One region of the Viridibacillus sp. FSL R5-0888 genome, then DNA from elsewhere that is predicted to be linked to it. Evidence: riboswitches for the same ligand, from Rfam matches in the RefSeq annotation. Region 1 holds a riboswitch; each other region holds the start of a gene.
The links. Region 1 has a riboswitch for thiamine pyrophosphate ahead of MKY02_RS18710 (ABC transporter substrate-binding protein). Riboswitches for the same ligand answer to the same signal wherever they lie in the genome.
Positions count from the first base shown of each region.

Region 1 (7,127 bases):
TCTGAAAAAATAGCTGTAGGTGCAGGTAATAACCAACCCGGTACTTCTTTTAATTGAACAATCAATTCCCAACTACATAAAATGAAAAGGAGCAAAAAAATCGCTCCTCCTTTTTCACGTATCCATTTCATTATCTGTATTTCTCCGTTAATGTACCTAGTTCGATACCAGATGGTTGGTAAAGCATTTTCACTTGAGTGATGACGTTAACGCTACCTAGTTCAATCATCTTTTCATTCATCACACGAATGATGTCTAGCAGTTCAGAAAGTTCACCTTCCATTGTTGTTTCAAGCGGATGCACTTCATAGTTCACACCAGCATCGTCGATAATTTTGATAGCTGCATCTACAAAAGGAATAACATCCTCGTATGTTTTTGTTTTTGGAATGATTTGTACACTGATTAATGAGTTAGCCATTTATTTCTCCTCCTTATTGTGGTAAAAATTCGTTTGTGAACGCATTTTCAGGTTCGAATTTACCTTCTAATACGTTATTTTCACTCATCCAATTTGCATAGTTTTCCCAAACTTCAAGTTTCTGCTCTCCCCATTGTTTTGCATCATCTTGATATTTGTCAGCTAGCCATTGTTGGCTTTTCTTAACTAACTCTGCATCTAATTCTGGGGCAGCTTTTAGTAAAATATCTGCAGCAGTTTCTGGATCTTTTATAGCGAATTCATATCCTTGTGAAGTTGCTTTAGTAAATGCCTTCACTGTATCTGGATTACTTTGGATCATTTTTTCGTTAGTTGTAAGAACTGGAGTATAGTAATCTAGTTTGTCACTATAGTCTGTTAAATAGAGCATATTTATTTTTTCTCCACGCAGTTCCGCTTCGACACCTGTCCATGCATAGTAAATCCATGCAAAATCTACATCTTTTTTGACCATTGTAAAGAAGTCTGCATCTCCAGCGTTGATAATGTCTAGCTTCTTACTATCTGCATTCTCGATTTTCATAAGAGAATCAAGTACAGCTTTTTCGATTGGAGAACCCCAACCACCATAAGTCTTACCTTCGAAATCTTTTGGTGATCTAATATTTTTATCTATTGGGGAAGCAAAGCCCGATGTATTGTGTTGAATAATAGCTGCAATTGAGACTAGTGGAACTCCTTGGACTCTTGCTTGCGTAATCGATTCTTGCGCTGTAATACCGAATTCGGCTTTTCCTGAAGCGACTAGTTGATCTGCTCCTGTTTCACCTGGTTGAATGATTTCTACATCCAAGCCTTGATCTTTAAAAAAACCTTTTTCTTTTGCTACATACAAACCAGAATGATTTGTATTTGGTGTCCAATCTAAAACGACAGTTACTTTTGTTAATTCGTTTTTTGAGTCGTTGTCACTTCCTTTTGACTCATTTGATTGGCAACCTACTAAAGCGAATAATGCTACAAGGAGCAGCATACATTTTTTCATTTCCCTTGCCTCCATCTATATTATTTTGACAAGTTCCATGCAAAAAGAAAAACGCCCGGAACTATTCCGGACGTTAACATACACTCTAAAATTCAATGATACTCGAGATTTTAGCTGATGTTCCCTCCGCTGGTGTTAACCAGATCAGGTTCTAAGGGTCAGCATCTATCGGATACATTCTCAGCTGGCAACACCAGCCCCCCCACATTCTTGCACATATGAACTTTTCTCATCTATTATATCAAAAAAACAAAAGATTCCAATATTTATTTGGAAACGATTGTTTTTGGGTTTTGGAATTTGGTGGTTTCTCTTGGGATTGTTGTGTGTAGTTGGTGGTTTGTTGCTCTGTCTTGGGCGTTTATTGCGCTAACTCTGATGTTTGTTGCACTAACTCTGGTGTTTGTTGCGCTAACTCCAGTGTTTGTTATTTAGCAGAATATTCACGTCCTAAGTACTCTCTAATTGCTAACTACAATTTTATTAATAGATTATTTCGTTGGCAAATCTGCACCGAAAATCGAAACAGTTTGGCGATCTGGAACGAATCCATGTCCATTCCATTTTAATATTGTTTCTACATAACCCAAACCATCTGCATGGTATCTACCTGCGATTTTTTGGTACGCCAAAAATTCATAGTTGCCGTCCCTTGCGTAATCTATAGGATAGAATCCGCTAATTGGATCGACCCACCCTTGTATCGGTTCTTTAAGTGTACCGTCTGTATTATAAATTTCAGATAAGTATACTTTTCCTTTATATGTTAAATCTAAGATATATTTTTTCGCTGGATAGGAGCTAGTTACACTTGCTTTGTAATTATCGAGATAATTAACTTCATATTTTGAAAGTTCATTGTATGCTTCTGAGTCAAATACTTGGCGCATTTCCCCATTCACATATGTAAATATATATGCGAATATAATGCCGCCACTACCCCCTGAATCAATGACAACTAAAATGTCATCTACATGATTTCCTGTGTAATCCCCAAGCGATATAGTGGGGTTATAACCTGCATTTTCTTTTAACGGGATTTGTTCATAAAAATTCGTTCTTTCATTAAAAACAACTAAAGTAATGTTCTTTAAATACGGACTTCCTTCGGTTTTCTCACCAGTTAGAAGAATTGTATCAATTAAGCCATCTCCTGTGACATCACCTCTTTTTTTAACGATGACGGTTTGAGCGACCACTTGATGTTGCTTCAACTGATTTAAAATTTGTCTTCTTTTTTCTAGTAGGGTTTCTTTAGATGGATATGGTGAATTAAATGACAACGTTTTATCAATTGATGTAAGTGCCTGATCTAAATCTCCCGACTTCATCTGAGCATCTGATAAATAGTACCAATAAAAGGGATAATCATTATTCTTTAATAGATTCTTATAGTATGCTTCTACTTTTTTGAAATAATATGGGTAAACATCTTTTGCCTTTACAAATCCCTTACCATTAAAACGATAGACAGCTATTTTATAGGCCTCACCCGTATCATGAACCCAGAGAGCTAGCTCATATTTACCATCCGAACCTTCCGTACTTGGCATATCCTCTACTTGCAATTTACTATAGACCATATTATTAGTTGGTATATGGACAATACCTTTATTTGTCCATTGCAGTAGGTCTAACTTCGACCAAATACTACCTATTTGCCAACCCACAATTAAAGTATTAATACTATTATTTACTAATGGCACTGCTATTAAATTCGTTATTCCATATCCGCTTCCTTTAATGTCTGCTATCGGAACCCATTCATTATGTTGTTTCTTTAATATCTTAATATAATTTCGACCTTGATAATTGTAGGCTCCGATTAATTCTTCAATATGATCTCCATCTATATCTGCTAGCAGTATCGCCGGCTTTTTTTCAGGTTGATGCAATTCTAAAATGGTTGCCGTTGAAGGTAAAAACCTCATCAGTATATCTGCATATTCTTTCAATATCTCCCCACCTTTCAATCAATTATATGCATGCTTCTTTTAGATAATTTGCATCTTTATTGCACTTCTAAAGCGTTTTCACCTCTGAGGCATAATAATATCCCCTGACTCAATTGAATCAGGGGATGCTTTATAGTCGTATTAATATATGTGAAATCTATGTGTGCATGACTATCCTCGTTCTATTTTTATTACCAGCGGTTTCCGCGTTGAATTGGATGCCATGGATGCCACGGGTTCCATGGATTCCATTGTTGCCACGGAAACCAAGGTTGCCATGGATTCCATTGTTGCCAATGATGTCCCGGATGCCAGTTTTGACCGTGGTGCCAGTCGTTTCCTTGGTGCCACATGTTACCTTGGTTCCATTGCTGCCCACGCCAAAAATTTGAACTTTCGTTTTGCCACTGTCCTCCTTGAAAAGGTTGAACCATTCAATTTCACTCCTTTTTCTTTTCATTCTTTGTAAGATATGTATAAGGACACAAAATGGTCCGAAATAGTGATTAAAAAAAAGAGTTTCCTCTTTATTTTTGACTTTTTTAAAATTTTCAAAAAGATGTTATCACTCCAGCAAGATCAATTTTCAGAAAGATGCTAAAAACCCCCTTCTCAAAAGAGATAGGGGGTTCAATACTCAATAGCGTTTATTTCTCAACATTGATATACAGTTTACCCTTCGCTTCTTGACGTGTTTCATTTTTGAAATTGTCAACAGCTTTTACTTCGATTACTGCTCCTTTAGCTACTGTTCCTGATGGTACTGTCCAATAGCCTACGTAATGACCGTCTGCTTGTTCTGACATAGGAAGCTCAGTCGCATTTTGAATTTGTCCATTAACATTTGTTAGCGGCATATGGATGACGAAAGTAGCTTTTAATCCTGCTGCACTATCAAATTCAATTTTAACACTTTTCCCTGTTTCCAAATTAAGGTCTTCTACTGGTGTTAAATTTTCAATGACTGGTGCATCGTAATTTGCTGTGATGCTAATTTTCTTTGTTACTTTATTGTTCGCTTTATCGCTAGCTACTACTTTAATTTCATTTACACCATTGTCGAGAAGAATACGTTTTGAATATTTTCCGTTGACCACAGGTGCGTCTTTTCCATTTACACGGACCCAATCTAGATTCGCATCATCGACAGTACCTTCAACTGTTACTGACTCACGATTTGTTTTATCCCCGTCAAGCGGACTTTCGATTTTCAGTTCAGGTTTCATCGTGTCTAATACAACAGTGACAGCTTCCGATTCCCCTATTACTCGCTCATCAAGAGTTGCTACTGCTACGAATTCATTTGAACCCTCTGATAATTTAGCATCGATTGAGAATTTACCATCTGCTCCAACGACTGCCGTTCCAACCTCTTGATCATTTTGTTTTAATTTAATCGTTGTTGTCGGTGAAGCTGTTCCTTCGATTTTTGTTGATGCTTCATTTGTCACTGATTTTGTTGCTGGTGAAGTTATAACTGGCCCCTGTACTTCATAACTTACACGAGCACGAATCATGTAGTTACCTTCTTCAGCAGGTGATGGTGACCAAGCATCGGAAACACCTTGGTAGCTACGTCCCGCATTTTCTCCGCTTTCATCTGTTGCAAGTCCAGGTGTATTCGGACTAGCAAACGTTTGACGATATACCATGTAGAAATCGCCTTTTACAATAATATTGTGATCACTTAAATCAACAACTGTCCAATCACCATTACGTAGAGCTGTTGCATCAATCGGCCCCGCAATTTTCTTACCAGGTGATCCATCAGCTCCAGTCGCGTCCCACACTTCAACTGCGAATGCAGTACCACCTGGAACTGGCCATTCAGTGTCCCAGAATCGGAATACGCCATCAGTTACAATGCCGTTTTCCTTTCCTTCAGGAAGAGACATTTTCACCGCCCAAGCGTTTCCAGCTGCATTAAATGCACGTGCATTTTCAGGAGTACCATCATCATAGCCAATTTCGCCACCCGGATAAGTGTAGAAAGGTTTTAACTCAATATCTTGAGTCGTAGCTTGTTGGCCAATTTTAATAGTTGTTTCTTGGCTATAGAAGCCACGAGCAACAACTTTTAATGTGTAGTCTCCTTCATATGCAGTCAATGAATAGTTACCTTTTGCGTCTGTAGTAACTGGCGTAATATTGGCATCTTCAACTAGTAAGATAGTTGCTCCTGCTACGCCTTCACCTGTTGATTTGTCAGTGATTTTACCACTCACTGTATTTTGTGCAACTTCATTCAATGTGAAGTTTGCAGTTGCCATGCCATCTGCTTCGATCGAAACAGATTGCTGTTTAGATGTGAACCCATAAGCTTCTGCTTTCGCAGTGAATGTTCCGGCACCATGTGTTAATGAATATGAACCATCAGCAGGATTTGAATACACTGAACGGCCAGATTCAAGAATACTTACTTGAGCACCTAAAGGTAAAAGCGTTGGATTCACAATAGCTTCTTCTACCGATGGTTTTTCTTTTGTAGGCAATACCGGACGAATAGTCTTAGGATCAACCCACTCTTTCATAGCTTCTTTATCTTTATCTTTTCCTACATTTCCTTTGTTACTGCTATTTTTATCGCTAGCGTTATTAGATTTATTGCCATTTACATTTTTGTTTTTGTCCTTATCTTTAGACACTTTACCTGTTTGTGAGACATCCACTAACCCGATATCATCAATATACCAACCTTCTTTATTAACACTTCCATCAGAGAAAGCATTAAAACCAATGTAGATGCGTTGACCTGCATAAGCTGATAAGTCAACTTCTGCATTTTTCCAACCGTTTGAAGCACCTTGAACCATCATTACTTGTGTCCACTCTTCTCTATCTGTTGAGACAAAGACATGTCCATAATCCCAAGCTCTTCCCGATGTAGATTCCTCGAAGTTATGCCATTGTTTGAACTGTAAATAAGAATGGCCTTGTGGTAAATCAACTGGAGGCATCACGAGTGTTGCGTTCATTTGGCTGTCATAGTTACCAGCTAAATTTGTAGCATACACTTTTTCACCAGATGCAGCTTTTCCTGGACCAGACGTTGGTGTTCCCCACTCCCAGCTGTTTTTATTGCCAAACGAAGTCCAGCCAGTAGGTTGTTTTTCTAGGTTTTCAAAGTACCCTACTGTGATACCAGGTTTTACTTGTACTACATATTCTTCACTATTCACTTCGTTATTACCGAAGTCATTGACTGTCCACTTGTACTTGAATGAATCTACTTTAATCGCTTCACCAGGAATCGTTACACCGAACTCCCCTGATTTATAATCGCCTGATTTATGAGTTGCAGTAATTGCTTTCCAAGCACCATTAACGTCTTTGTAATTTAAGATAACAGATGAAACACTAATGTTATCTGTTACTGAAGCTGTCAAATCTAAATCCATCCCTGCAAATGCTTCTACAGGACTTTTATGTTTTAGTACTGGCGCTTCATTGTCATCACCTTGTTTTGTCACTTGACCTTTTAACGTACCTAGACCAGTAATTATTGAAGAAACTGCTGCCTGAGCATCTACTAATCCATAACCATAGCCATGATTTGGTGTTTGTGGATATTCAGAGTCAGTTAATGGAATTGCTGTATCAAGTAGAATTTGTTCCATTTCATCAACTGTTAAGTTCGCATTTACTTGACGAAGAAGAGCTAATACCCCTGATACCGCTGGGCCAGCCATCGATGTTCCATTCCAGCCACCTTCATAGCCACTACCTGGAACAGTTGATCGAATGT
Region 1 is NZ_JBBPAU010000001.1:3,748,471-3,755,597, forward strand. It holds gene MKY02_RS18700 (ABC transporter permease) at 1-131, opposite strand, end outside; gene MKY02_RS18705 (thiamine-binding protein) at 131-421, opposite strand; gene MKY02_RS18710 (ABC transporter substrate-binding protein) at 435-1,427, opposite strand; TPP riboswitch at 1,532-1,641, opposite strand; gene MKY02_RS18715 (hypothetical protein) at 1,919-3,382, opposite strand; gene MKY02_RS18720 (hypothetical protein) at 3,546-3,851, shown strand; gene MKY02_RS18725 (S8 family peptidase) at 4,030-7,127, opposite strand, start outside.

Region 2 (7,127 bases), 3.5 Mb from region 1:
AGGCGAACCGAGATAATGCAACCAAGCAAAGCACCGCTAACACTTGATACAAGGAAAACGGGCATAAAGAATAGAGCAGTAACTGAAGTGCCCATTAAAATTTTGGCATATGGTACTGCAACAAATGAAGCGAGTATGCCAGTACCAATAGCTTCTCCTACAGCTGCTAGCCATACTTTACCGTAATGTTTGTAGAGCACACCTGCTAAAAAAGCTCCAATCATACTACCGGGAAAGGCGAGTAAGGAACCAGTGCCGGTTATTACTCGGACAAGCCCAGTAAGAAATGCAATAAGAACAGCTGGGCCAGGTCCTAGCATTACAGCAGCTAGAACATTTACAGTATGTTGAACAGGATATGCACGTGCAATACCTGCTGGAAATGATACAAAAACAGATCCGGCAACGGCAATAGCGACAAACATGGCTATAGTCGTTTTGCGTGAAGTCATGAAATTTTCGCCACCTGTTGTAAGACATGAAGTAGTTGTCGTGTGGCTACAAATGGTTCTTCATGTGTTGCGATAGCAGAGATGAGTGAAACGCCATCTGCTCCTGCTCTGATAACAGTTTGACAATTATCTATTGTTATACCACCAATACCAACAATAGGTAGAGAGGGATAAGTAGCAGCTGTTTGTTCAATTAATATTGTACCAGCAGGGGAATTAGCGTCTGACTTAGAGGTAGTAGCGTAGACTGGACCAATGCCTACGTAATCAGCTCCTGCATTTATTGCAGCGGTTACCTCTGTTAATGAATGAGTAGAGACACCTAGAATTTTATCTAGACCAATCTTTTCTCGGATTGCAATTGCGTTAGCGTCATCTTGGCCGACGTGCACACCATCTGCATCTAGAGCGATTGCTAAATTTACATCGTCATTGATAATGAAAGGTACATTATATTTTTTACACAGGGCTTTGCATGCTTTAGCAAAATTTATTTTATCTTCCCCGGTGAGCGCATTTTCTCCTTTTTCTCTGAATTGAAATAAGGTAATGCCACCACGAAGAGCTTCTTCTAAAACAACGATTGGATCGTGTTCTTCGACATTTTGACTCCCCATAATGAAATATAATTGAAGTTGTTCTCTATTCAATGATCATAACTTCCTTTCGGGCCTTTTCTGAAATTTCACGATAGGCCCAATGATTTGTAGGTCCATGGCCAGCACCCAATTGTAGTCCATTCTTTATAGCGGCTTGGATAAAATATTTCGCATCAATTACGGCATCCGAAGCAGTGAAACCTTGTGCCAAACGAGCTGCAATAGCTGCTGAGAATGTACAGCCTGTACCATGTGTATCTTTCGTGTCGATTCTTTCAGAACGCATAATGAATCGTTCGCCTTTTGCTGATAAAAATAAATCCTCTGCATAATCTTTTGTATCGCGGTGCCCACCTTTTAAGACAACGGCTTTAGCGCCCATTGTAATTAGCCGATTTGCAGCATTCTCTACATCACTATCTGAGTGAATCGTTAAACCTGTGAGTACTTCAGCTTCAGGAATATTAGGTGTAATAATGGTTGCAAGTGGTAGTAGCTCAGTTTTCATAGAGTGTACAGCTTCATTTAATAGAAGTGATGCACCACCTTTTGCAATCATGACTGGATCAATGATGAGCATTGGTAGATCATAACTTTTTAATGTTTCAGCTACTCCGTGGATGATTTCTGCTGAAAAAAGCATGCCTGTTTTAATAGCTCCTACTTGAAAGTCATCAAGGACAGCTTTTATTTGGCTGATAACATTGTTAACTGCTACGGCATAAACGTCGTGAACGCCTAGTGTATTTTGTGAAGTCACTGCTGTGATTGCAGATGTACCAAATGCACCAAGTTCTTGAAATGTTTTTAAATCTGCTTGGATACCAGCCCCACCACCACTATCAGAACCTGCAATTGTCATAGCAACACTTGTCATATTTGAATATCCTCTTTTTCTACGATTTTCATATTGTTACGTAAATTTTCTGAAGTAAGAGAATATAAACTGTTAATCATTTCAACTGCAAAAGTGCCTGGAGCAATGGCTGTTTTTGCAGCTCTTTCTCCAACTTGTTTGTAAAATGATAGAGCATTAGCTGTTGCTTGCAAATGATGGCCATCTGAAACAGCAAGAAATGCACCTGTCACCGCGCTAAGCAAGCACCCGGAGCCTGTAATTAGTGGCATTAAGTCATGCCCACCATCAATTTGAATTGTCGTTTGGCCATCGGTTACGGTATCCTCAAACCCAGTGACTGCAACAATACAGTTAAGCCGTTTAGCAACTTGTTTAGCAGTTAGTTGTACATCTATTTGACCTTCACCAGCATCAGCTCCCCTTGATTGCCATTCGATATTACCGAGTGTAGCAAGTTCACCTACATTACAGCGGATAGCCGTAACTTGAACTTCCTTTAAAATGGTTGTCACGGATTTCTTACGAAACACACTAGCACCTACGCCAACTGGGTCAAGAACAACAGGAATACCTTTTTTATTGGCACTTTTACCTGCCTCAATGATGGATAAAACAGTTCCTTGATCAAGTGTACCGATGTTAAGAACTGTACAGTCTGCAAGAGCAGCCATTTCAGCTACTTCCTCGATTCCCTCCGCCATCATAGGAGAAGCACCTAGTGCGAGGAGACCATTAGCTTGGAAATTGGAAACAACGATATTGGCAATATTATGGACTAGCGGTTTTTCGACACGTAACTTTTCAAGAAAAGGTTGTTGACCCATTATTTAGTCAGCTCCTTTTCGTAATGTCCAATTGTCCATTGTTGTTTCGTCCAAGCCATTTCCCAGAAATGCCATTCATAATAACTACTTTTACGGAAATGTTCTTTTAGTTGTTGAATACGTGCAGGGGGTAAGTCTTTGGCAAGGTCATTCATGCGATTAATTTGTTCTTCTACTAATTCTCCGAACCACTCAGAGCCATATGTTTGAATCCATTTATCATAAATAGGGTGATTAGGTTTTGAATCTTTTAGGCGTTCGCCAATTTCATAGTAAAGCCAGTAGCAAGGAAGTATTGCAGCGAGAGTATCAGCTAAATCACCATTGTTTGTAGCGCGATACATATGAGATACATATTCATATGCTGTCGGTGCGGGCTCAAATGCAGCAAGCTCTTCATCTGTAATTTCTAACATAGTAAAAAATTGCTCATGAAGTGACAATTCAGCAATACATGTTGATTCAGCATGTTTGGCAAAACGTTGTGTAGTATGTAAATCATTTGCCTTTACTGCTCCTAGTGCTTGCACCTTTGCAAAGTGGGTTAAATAATAAGCATCTTGTTGTACGTAATATTGGAAAATGTCGAGTGGTAAAGTACCTGCTGCTAATGATTTTACAAACGGATGTTGAAAGCTACCTTCCCATAAATCATTACACTCTTGTCTTACTTCTTCACAAAATGTCATCTTTATGCACCCCAAATTCATTTGTTTTTGAAAACAAAAAGCCGCCCCTGATCTGTGTCAGTAGGCGGCGAGCAATCATTTTCAATAAAACAAAATAGACTGATAGCGCCACTTCCCTCCGCTGGTATGAGCCAGATCAGGTTCCAAGGGTCCGCAACACTCTGCGTCTCAGCCAATTATATGACTCCCCTAGTGGTTAAAAAGCGATTTAGTTTTCAACATCAATATAACATAAATAATGGAATTAGCAAGGTGTAATTAAGCAAAGTAAATAGATTGTAATAAATGGCATTAAGCCATAGATATGAGCTGATTTCTATGTTAAGATACAAATTATCTGAATTTTATAGTGGGAAGCAAGGTGTTTAGATGGGCACAACGGCAACAGTGAAAGGGCCTGAAGTGAAATTAAATTTATTTCATTTAACTTGGCCGATTTTTTTAGAAGTATTTTTATTTATGTTGATGGGGCTTGCTGATACATTTATGCTGAGCGCATTGTCTGATGATGCAGTATCAGGAGTAGGAGCAGCCAATCAATATATTCATATAGCAATTTTAGTTTTAGAAGTAATAGGAAACGGGGCATCGATTGTTGTTGCTCAATATTTAGGGTCTAAGCGTTATTTGGAAGCAGCCAAAATTTCAGCACTAGCCGTTTCCTTGAATTTAGTTATTGGTTTAATAATGAGCGTCGCTTTCGTGATTTTCTCGAAAAATATTATGATTGCAATGAATTTACAAGGTGATGTGCTTGAGTATGCTAGTAAATATTTATTCATTGTTGGGGGAGCTATTTTCCTACAAGCAATCATCAACTCGTTAGCAGCGATCATTCGTGTGCATGGTTGGACGAAACAGACTATGTATGTATCACTTGGAATGAATATTTTTCATGTAATAGGGAACTATGTTTTGATCTTCGGTAAATTTGGCTTCCCTGAACTAGGGGTGCAAGGTGCGGCAATTTCATCAGTCGTCAGTCGTGTTTTGGCTCTACTAGTATTCTTCTGGCTATTGTACCAAGCACTAGAGGTACGTATTAAATTTCAATACTACGTGTCATTATCAAAAGAATATATCGGTAAGATTTTGCAAATTGGACTTCCATCTGCATTTGAGCAAGTGATGTACCAAGGTTGTCAAATTGTCTTTTTATACTACGTGACGTATTTAGGTGCAGAATCACTAGCAGCTCGGCAATACGCTTATAATATTTCAATGTTCACCTATTTATTTGCCATAGCGATTGGAACAGGAACTGCGATTATGGTTGGTCGATACGTTGGTGCCAATGAAAAGGATGTAGCGTATAAACAATTGTGGGTTAGTCTGAAATGGGCGATTATATTTACTTTAGTGATGGTCACAGTGGTGGTTATTTTCCGCTATCCACTAATGCGTCTCTTTACTGATAATCCAGAAGTTATAAAAATTGGTGCGGCAGTGTTAGTGTGTAGTATTTTATTAGAAACAGGACGTACATTTAATATTACGATTATCAATTCATTGCGTGCTTCAGGTGATGCTAAATATCCATTAGTCATCGGATTTTTCTCAATGGTTTGCATGAGCTTACCACTTGGTTATTTACTTGTATTCCAATTAGATATGGGTTTAATAGGTGTATGGTTGGCAATTGCAGCGGATGAATGGTTCCGAGCTATTCTCGTTTTCTTTAGATGGAAAAGTCGTCGCTGGGAAAGATATGCTCTCGTTGCGCCTGATAAAACGAAATAATGGCATTAGAAGTGATTTTTTTAGCGATAAATTAGTAGTCACAGAAATAGGTAGCGTTATAACACATGCTAGTGTAAAGGACTCTAAACAATAAACTATTGCTATTATCGTGTTTGGTGAACTCACGTTTGAAGCGTTATTTTAAACTTAATAGATAGAGTAAATCGCTGATGACTTGGAGTTATCAGCGTTTTTTAATTGTAGGAGGTTATTCATTGTTATAAAGAATTACTGTTATCTAGATATTTACCTATGATAATTTGGAGAACAATCGACATGATCAAGCCTATGTACACCCCTTCTAATTTTATCCTTAGCCAAGCAACACTTTGTTTTGTATACTTGGTAAAGAAGATTAATGAACGAGGTGTTTGGCATGGCATTGCCGAGAAAAGTAGCGAGTGCTAATTATATGAGTGAGAATCGAGCCCTGTTCGCTTGTCCAGTTTGTGGGGATGAGATGACGGTGACCGAGGATTGTAGTGTTGCTTGTGATAATCGACATTCTTTTGATATTGCAAAGCAAGGCTATGTAAATTTCATGACGCATGCTGCGACTTCAATGTATGGCAAAGATTTATTTGAAGCGCGTAAGCTGGTTATTGAAAGTGGATTATATGCACCGATGCATACAGCTATTTGTGATTTACTAAAGCAGATGAATACTAATGTTGCTGTACTCGATACGGGTTGCGGGGAAGGGTCACATTTAGCAAGTATTAAAAATAAATTCCAAGAGCAATCTGATACCAGTTTTGTTGGAGTAGGTATTGATATCGCAAAAGAAGGAATTATTGCAGCAGGGCGGCATTATACTGACATGATTTGGTGTGTCGGTGACCTAGCAAAAAGTCCATATCAACAAGAAAGCTTTAATGCGATATTGAATATTTTATCACCTGCCAATTACACGGAGTTTAAGCGACTTTTGAAGCCGAATGGGTTGGTTATTAAAGTCGTACCACAAAGTGGATATTTACAGGAATTACGTGCTTTATTCTTTGCAGAATCTGAAAAGGAATCTTATTCAAATGAGCTTATTGTCGAACGGTTCAAGGAGAATTTTCTTGAGGTTGAAGTAAAGCGTATTACACAAACAATAGAAATAAATAAAGAATTGGTGCCATTATTAATGCATATGACACCAATGGGGTGGCATCAAAAAAGTGATGTAGCTGCTACAAACTTAACCGAAATTACGATTGATTTAGACATATTAATTGGGAAAATGTAAAATCGTCCTCCGCTGTTTTTTAGCGGGGGATATTTTATTTAGAAACTTTTTCCTTATATAAGACGTAATAGTAAAGAAGGAGTGGTTGGATGTATTTAAAGATTGAAGCGCCACAGCGATGTATTTCTAGAGAAGCTGTAAAGGTTTGGCGTATGACTGAAACATTAACAAATGCAGGAATTATTGCTGTACTTGGAGTCCTCTACTATTTACATATTCACTTTGAGTGGAAAGAATGGATTGGTTGGATTGTCTTAGGTTTGATAGTATTAACTGTCTTTACTGCAATTTGGGAAATCTTGTTTAAACCAACTTTTATGCAAAAGTATTGGCGTTATGATGTAAATGAGGAATTTATTCAATTAAAGTACGGGGCTTTTAAAGAAGTTAATGAATTAGTTCCAATGACAAAGGTACAGTCTGTAGAGTTAATTCAAGGGCCATTAATGCGCAAATACGATTTGTTTTCAATTCAGATTGGTACTATGGGAACAGAACATGTAATCCCTGCCATTTCTGAGAAAGAGGCATTTGAATTGCGTGATCAAATTGCGCATTATGCAAAAATTAAGGAAGTGGAATGATGACGCAACCATTGAAAAGATTACATCCGCTTGTACTAATATTCGATCTGTATAAACTAATTAAAAGTAATATAATCTTTTTTATATTTCTTTTTTTATTAAATATGGGTTCTGAAAAATGGTGGATTCAAACAGCGAAATGGATA
Region 2 is NZ_JBBPAU010000001.1:200,029-207,155, forward strand. It holds gene thiW (energy coupling factor transporter S component ThiW) at 1-452, opposite strand, end outside; gene thiE (thiamine phosphate synthase) at 449-1,102, opposite strand; gene thiD (bifunctional hydroxymethylpyrimidine kinase/phosphomethylpyrimidine kinase) at 1,095-1,928, opposite strand; gene thiM (hydroxyethylthiazole kinase) at 1,925-2,734, opposite strand; gene tenA (thiaminase II) at 2,734-3,423, opposite strand; TPP riboswitch at 3,520-3,624, opposite strand; gene MKY02_RS01095 (MATE family efflux transporter) at 3,793-5,163, shown strand; gene MKY02_RS01100 (putative RNA methyltransferase) at 5,540-6,397, shown strand; gene MKY02_RS01105 (PH domain-containing protein) at 6,487-6,981, shown strand; gene MKY02_RS01110 (PH domain-containing protein) at 6,981-7,127, shown strand, end outside.
Region 2: another riboswitch for thiamine pyrophosphate. It lies ahead of tenA (thiaminase II); the one in region 1 lies ahead of MKY02_RS18710 (ABC transporter substrate-binding protein).

Region 3 (7,127 bases), 3.2 Mb from region 1:
TCTGTAATTGCACCCCACATTGCATCAATCGTTTCAGGTTGCATACGGTTAGTTTGAAGTGGCTCTTGTAATACCGAATCCCAACCTCTTTTTTTGTATGTAGCTAATCGGAACCCTGCTATATGATTCAACGTTTTTGCAAAGAATTCCTCTTTTTCAGTCCATGTTTTTTCAAGCGCTTCATAAGCAGCTTGACGCACTGTAGCATCTGGATGTGAACTTAAGTTATTCGCTTGGCCTACCGAAAGCTCTTTTTCCTCACCATCAATTGTAAAAGGAATTTTAATATCGCTAATCAATAGATCATACATTTCTCCCCAAGCATTATAACCATCTACTTTTAATGCAGAAATAATATTCTCTTCCTGCTCAGAAAGTTTTAATTTAGTTTCATCTCGCCATTCATTTAAAGTGAAATTGAATTGTGATAACTCCTCAGTAGTTAGTAAATCTGTCCACTTTTCTTCTTCTATGCCACTTAATACTTGTTGAAATTGCAATTTAATCGGTGCAAAATTCGCAGCTAATGATGAAATTTCACCACGTAGTAAAGATGCTTTTTTATCAGTCATATCTTGCGCTTGTAAACAAGATACAAATGAACCTGCTTGCCCCATATTAATATATACTTCTTTCATTAGTTCTAGAACATTTAAAATGGATTTTGCATCTTCTGCCACAATACTTGAAACTGCATTTTGAAGTTCTTCTAATTCAACTTGGATTCTGTCTAATTGGATTCTTAATTCTTCTGAATTGCTACCTCCTGTAAATACGGACTCTAAATCCCATACTTCTGGGAATTTTTTGTTTGTCATATTCCGACCTCCATTACTAAATTATCTTACATATTCAGTATAATACTTCTGGACACGAAATAGTTAGACTTCTTCGCTAATAGTTTCCGAGGGATCAGTAATTTTTAATCCTCTAAGTTCACATTCTCTTGTAACATGTGCGATTATTTCTTTTAACACTTGAATTCGTGCGTAATTTTTATCATCACCTGATATTAAAATCCATGGTGCATGAGGTTTATCGGTCTTCTTGAACATATCATTTGCTGCTTCAACATAAAGTGGCCACTTGTCACGATTGCGCCAATCTTCATCTGTAAGCTTCCATTTTTTATAGGGATCTTCTTGTCGTTCTTTAAATCGATTTAATTGTTCTTCATTTGACACTTGAATCCAGAATTTCGCTACGATATAGTTATCATCTGTAAGTAGTTTTTCAAATCGGTTAATTTCTTCGTAGGCACGTTGCCATTCTTCTTGTTTAGCAAAGCCTTCAATACGTTCTACTAGTACTCGTCCATACCATGAACGATCGAAAATGCCGATTTGCCCTTTGTAAGGTAGGCGCGTCCAAAAGCGATGTAGATAGTTATATTTTAGTTCGAAGGGTTGCGGTGCGGCAATTGGATGTACGATATATCCACGAGGATCCAGTCGTTGTGTTAAACGTTTAATCGCTCCACCTTTACCAGCTGCGTCCATCCCTTCAAAGGCTAACACAAGCCCTATATTATGATTGAACAAGAACTGTTGAATATTTAATAGTTCAAATTGTAATTTTTTTAGTTCCTTTTTGTAGGAAGGTTTATCGTTTAGATGTTTGTCTAATTTTATATCTTCAATGCGTTTACTCACTTTAACCACTCCTTTTACTTTTATACTATTATTTTACAGCAAATTGTACTGAAATGATATTTGTTGTTCTAACTAATCGAATGTATACTTTATACATATACATTAAAATCGGAAGATATTGTTTGTATATATACGCAATTTTATCGAGATTCTTTTCTACTTCAGAGTGCAACAACATTCAGATTTTTATACTATTCCCAACATGAAGGAGGAGATTTTATTGGGGAGATTGATTATTATTACCATCGCTTATATTGCAATGGTAACCGTAAACTTAGCTGCTAATATTCTTCCACTAAATGGTCAAACTACTGGCGAAATCTCCGACAGTTATACGGTTCTTTTCACTCCAGCACGATATGTTTTTACTATTTGGGGCTTTATATACATAACTTTAGCTTACTGGATTTATAAACATTGGTTCAATCATCAGATAAAGAACACGATTTCTATTCAACAAACATTGTTATTTACAGCCAGTTCACTACTTAATGTTTTGTGGATTTTCCTGTGGCATTATAATTACTTCCAACTTACTGTTGTTGTAATGCTACTATTATTATCTTGTTTAGCACTTCTATATTTCTCATATAGTAATGATGAACAAACATGGTCAAAGGCCATACCCATTTCCATTTACTTTGCTTGGATTTGCGTAGCAACAATAACAAATATCTCTTTCGTTTTAACGTCTAATCATTGGAATGGCTTAGGTTTAAGTAATCCTTTGTGGGCTGTTATTATGCTTACTCTAGGTACCGCTATTGCACTTCATATTCGTTTCCACCATTATGATATTTATTTTCCTATCGTCTTCATTTGGGCTTATATAGGGATTGCGATAAAAAATGGCTTTGAGGAATTACTAGTAACGACCGCAGCACTTTTTTTAAGTGGCGTCTTATTGGCAGGAATCTTATTTATAAAAAAACAAAAGCCTTCTAAATAACTGTAGAAAACAAAAAGCCTCCCTTGAAGAAAATTCAAGGGAGGCTTTTTCATTATTTTAGTCTAATTTAGTTGTAATAATAGGTTCACCATCTGTTACGATGATTGTATGTTCATATTGAGCAACTAGTGATTTGTCAGGCGTTATAAATGTCCAACCATCACCTGCTTCAACGATATGTTCTGCTTTTTGAGAGATGAACGGTTCAACAGCTAAAACCATACCTTCTTTTAAAATGGTGCGATCCCATGCATCAAAATAATTTAATACATGTTGTGGATCTTCATGAAGTGAACGGCCAATGCCATGACCTGTTAAGTTCATAATAACTGCTAAACCGTTTGCCTTCGCTTCACGTTCGACCGCTTTACCAATTTGGTTTAAACGTGCACCTGGTTTTACTTTCGTCATCGCACGATCAAATGCGCTTTCTGCAACTTGACAAAGTTTATCGATTTCTGGGTAAGATCCTTCACCTACAACAAATGACACGCCAGTATCTGCAAAATAGCCATTAACATGACCTGAAACGTCAATATTAATAAGGTCTCCCTCTTTTAGAGTAAGGTTCCCTGGAATGCCGTGTGCAACTTGTTCGTTCACACTTATGCATGTATATCCTGGAAAATCATATTCACTTTTAGGTCCTGAAACGGCTCCATTTTCTTCAAATAAACGGCCACCAATTTCATCTAATTCTTTAGTTGTAATTCCTGGTTTTGTTGCTGCCTTCATCGCTTCACGGATTTGGGCCATCACACGTCCAGCTTTTTTCAATCCTGCAATATCCTCTTGAGTTATAGCTATCATTTTATACGATCCCTTCTTCTCATATGTCTACTCTCTACTATAACACTTTTTTCGCAAAATGAAGAACATGAAAATCGCGTATATAGCTATTTCAAATGTCTATATATTTAGAATAATTTTATTTAGTTCTTATGTTTAACATATGAAATTACATAACTGAAAGTACTAAAAGAGGACTCCATCTATAAGGAATCCTCTTTTTTTTTAATTTTTTTGTTGTAATAATCGCGGTGCTGAAGTAAATAAAAGTACAGCTACAACCGCTGTTAGTATAGTAGCTGGCAACATATACGTACCATTATAAATTATAGAATACAAATAAACATTTTGGTCACCTGCATATTCGCTAAAGAAGACAATCCCTGCTGTAGTATGAGCAATATACCTCAATAAACCACCTAGAGTTGTACCGAGCACAATATACAAAGTCATTGCTTTTTTGTTTAATTGCTTACTCGCTGCAAAAACTAGATGTCTCACAACACCAGCTAGACCGACTACAGTAAATGCTATAAAGTAATCGATAAATCCCTGAACAGGTGTGAAAATTGAAGCACCCATCGCCACTTGCAATAAACCAATTAAAAACCCGGTAATTAAACCACCCGATACACCCCATCGGAATGCCATTAATACAATTGGTACCATAACAAGACTAATAGAACCACCTTGAGCCCATAGCTTAAATGATAACTGATCCAAAATTAAGCCGATTGCAGAAAAAATTGCAATCTCGATTAAAAACAACAATCTCTTTTTGTTCAAAATAAATATCCTCCCGTAGTTCTGATGTAGAACACACAAGACCTAAACGTATCCCATTTGTAAATGGGCTCTAGATAGTAAAACTTTTGGCAACAAAAAAACGACATCAGGACAGGTCCTGACATCGGTTATATGTCGGTTTCTATCCACATTCCTACGCAAGCATTAACTTACAGGTTCAAAGGGTTAGAACTTTGGGTTCACTCTCAGCCGACCATTTCGGCTCCCCTTGTGGTAAATACATCATTTAATTGTAATTGTAGAACACCCCTATTGTACTCAAACAATTCTTTTATTTCAATAGATTACTCTGAAATGAATGAGAGATTTCTTTCAAAACGTATATAATAAACAAAATGGAATTTAATTGAAGTGATTACAATTAGATGATTAGTTTACTTAAAAAGCTAATCATATATAAAAGTGATACTCCTACTGGCGCAAATGAAGCATTACAATTTTGTGCTAATTGGCTTGAGAAACAAGGTATAGATGTTAACCTACATCAAAATAATGGATTTGATATTTTAACAGCTGAAATTGGACAAGGTGCAGATTGTCTTATCTGGAACGGCCATGTTGATGTCGTCCCAGCAGCAATTGAACAATATACCCCCTTTGTAGATGGTGATCTTTTATACGGACGTGGAGCTGCTGAAATGAAAGCCGGAGTTGCGGCGATGATGTTCAGCTTTGTAGAGTTATCTAATCAGCTGACAAGCTGCCTAGACGCCTTCAACTTCATCTGGTGACAGACGAAGAAATTGGCGGTGAAAATACCTCTGGTACGCTTGCTCGTAATGGCTACAATGGCCAATTTGTGGTGTACCTACACAAATGCAGATTGGTTTACAAGCAAAAGGCATTCTTCAATTCGAACTTCAATTTAAAGGTAAAGCATCACATGGTAGTCTTCCTTGGGAGGGGTTAAATGCCGTTTTACAAGCCCTGCAATTCCACTCAAACTGTTAGAATCACCAATAACAAATGCTCGTAATGTATTTTATGATTCTCCATCAATTAATTTGGCAACAATACAAGCAGGTGAACGTTTTAATGTCGTCCCAGATCAGTGCAATGTACGCTATTATATTCGATACGTCCGAGGACAATCAGCAGAAGATATTCTAAATGAAATTCAAAAAATTCTCGATGATGAAAAAATATCAGCTGAAATAATTATTCACAGTATTGCTCCTGCAGTTAAAACAGATGCTGATGATCCATTTGTTTTATCATTAATAAAAACAATGACAACAGTTTGCGACAAACAGGACATGCTATTTGGACAACATGGATCTGCTGATACTCGATTTTATGCTGCAGATGGTGTAGGAGCCATCGAATTCGGACCGACTGGAGCAGATTGGCATGGTCCCACTGAATATGTCAGTATTTCATCTGTATACCGTTACGCAGATATAATAAAAGTACATGCATTGAGTTGAATCTTTTTGGGCTTTGTAGCGTAGATAATAATATGACTGGAGGTGCTTGGGCTGGATAACAATCGAGTATTGTCTGCATTGTGTTACTTTAGTATATTTTTTGCCGGATTTATTTTGCCAGTGATTGTTTATTTTGTCAGTGCTGATTCGAATGTAAAAAACCATGCGAAACGAGCATTCATATCACATCTTTTACTCATTATCCCATCCATTATCGGTTTCATTATTTTCTTTGTCGTGTTTGGATTTTATGGCAGTGGTTCTGATAATTTTATAAGTACAGGGCCAATTTTAATTATCTCGTTTATCATTTTAGAAATTCTAATATCTGTAGCAGTAATCATTTGGAATATCATCCAAGGTGTTCGTGTACTACGCGTTTAAGATGAAGCATCAATGGGAATAAATTATTATTAGCTTATAAGAAATGGAGTGCGACTAAATGAAGGTAAGAAACGTAGTAAAAACTGCAATTAAATTAGCACCAATTGTTTATCCAATCGTTATTAAAGTTATTGATTCTCGTAAAGCAAAATCAAAAGCAAAACAAGCACCCACAACAAGATATAAACCATAGTATTAATTACTCCTATGCGGATAAATCCATGCATAGGGGTTTTTTTATGGAATTGTGATTGTTGCTTTAACTTTAGGATTTGTTGCACTAAGTCATCTGTTTGTAATTCAGCAGAATATTCACGTCCTTTTCATTCCAAATAAAAGCTAAACATCACCCAGTTATATTCTTCTATAACAATAAAAAAACTGGAACGCCCTCCAAGGAGACGTACCAGTTTTACTCAATTAATTAAAATGCCCAACTACCATTACGGAAGATCGGTTCTATTGTACCATCTTCTAAAACACCGTCAATATTCATGTCGGCACTACCAATCATGAAATCCTCATGTGTAATAGAAGTATTAATACCGTGCTCTTCTAGTTGTTCGGGAGATAACTCACTACCATCTTCATAGCACGTTGGATATGCTTCACCGATAGCTAAGTGATTAGAAGCATTTTCATCAAATAATGTGTTGTAGTAAAGAATATTTGATGCAGAAATTGGTGATTCATGTGGCACTAATGCTACTTCACCAAGGTATTTTGAACCTTCATCAGCTTTGATCAATTCTTGTAATAAATCATTGCCCACGCCAGCTTCAGCTTTGACGATTTTACCATTTTCAAACGTTAATTTGAAATCATCAATGATATTGCCTTGGAAGACAAGAGGTTTTGTATTTGATACAAATCCGTCTACTCCATATTTTGATGGCATTGTATATACTTCTTCCGTCGGCATATTAGCCACAAATGAAGTATTCTCTGGTGTTTTACTAGCACCAGTTTGCCAAATATGTTTGTCAGGCAATTCGATTGTCAAATCAGTTCCTGGAGCTGTGTAGTGAAGTTTTACAAAGCGTTTAGCATTCAGTATAGCCGCACGAGTATCTAGGTTTTCTAAATGACCTTGCCAGTTTTCAACTGCATTTCCTTCGC
Region 3 is NZ_JBBPAU010000001.1:548,836-555,962, reverse strand. It holds gene MKY02_RS02710 (M3 family oligoendopeptidase) at 1-818, opposite strand, end outside; gene MKY02_RS02705 (polyphosphate kinase 2 family protein) at 882-1,652, opposite strand; gene MKY02_RS02700 (tryptophan-rich sensory protein) at 1,873-2,601, shown strand; gene map (type I methionyl aminopeptidase) at 2,659-3,411, opposite strand; gene thiT (energy-coupled thiamine transporter ThiT) at 3,616-4,176, opposite strand; TPP riboswitch at 4,311-4,416, opposite strand; gene MKY02_RS02685 (M20/M25/M40 family metallo-hydrolase) at 4,563-4,928, shown strand; gene MKY02_RS02680 (peptidase dimerization domain-containing protein) at 5,014-5,148, shown strand; gene MKY02_RS02675 (M20/M25/M40 family metallo-hydrolase) at 5,094-5,624, shown strand; gene MKY02_RS02670 (hypothetical protein) at 5,745-6,008, shown strand; gene MKY02_RS02665 (hypothetical protein) at 6,067-6,201, shown strand; gene MKY02_RS02660 (aminopeptidase) at 6,433-7,127, opposite strand, start outside.
Region 3: another riboswitch for thiamine pyrophosphate. It lies ahead of thiT (energy-coupled thiamine transporter ThiT); the one in region 1 lies ahead of MKY02_RS18710 (ABC transporter substrate-binding protein).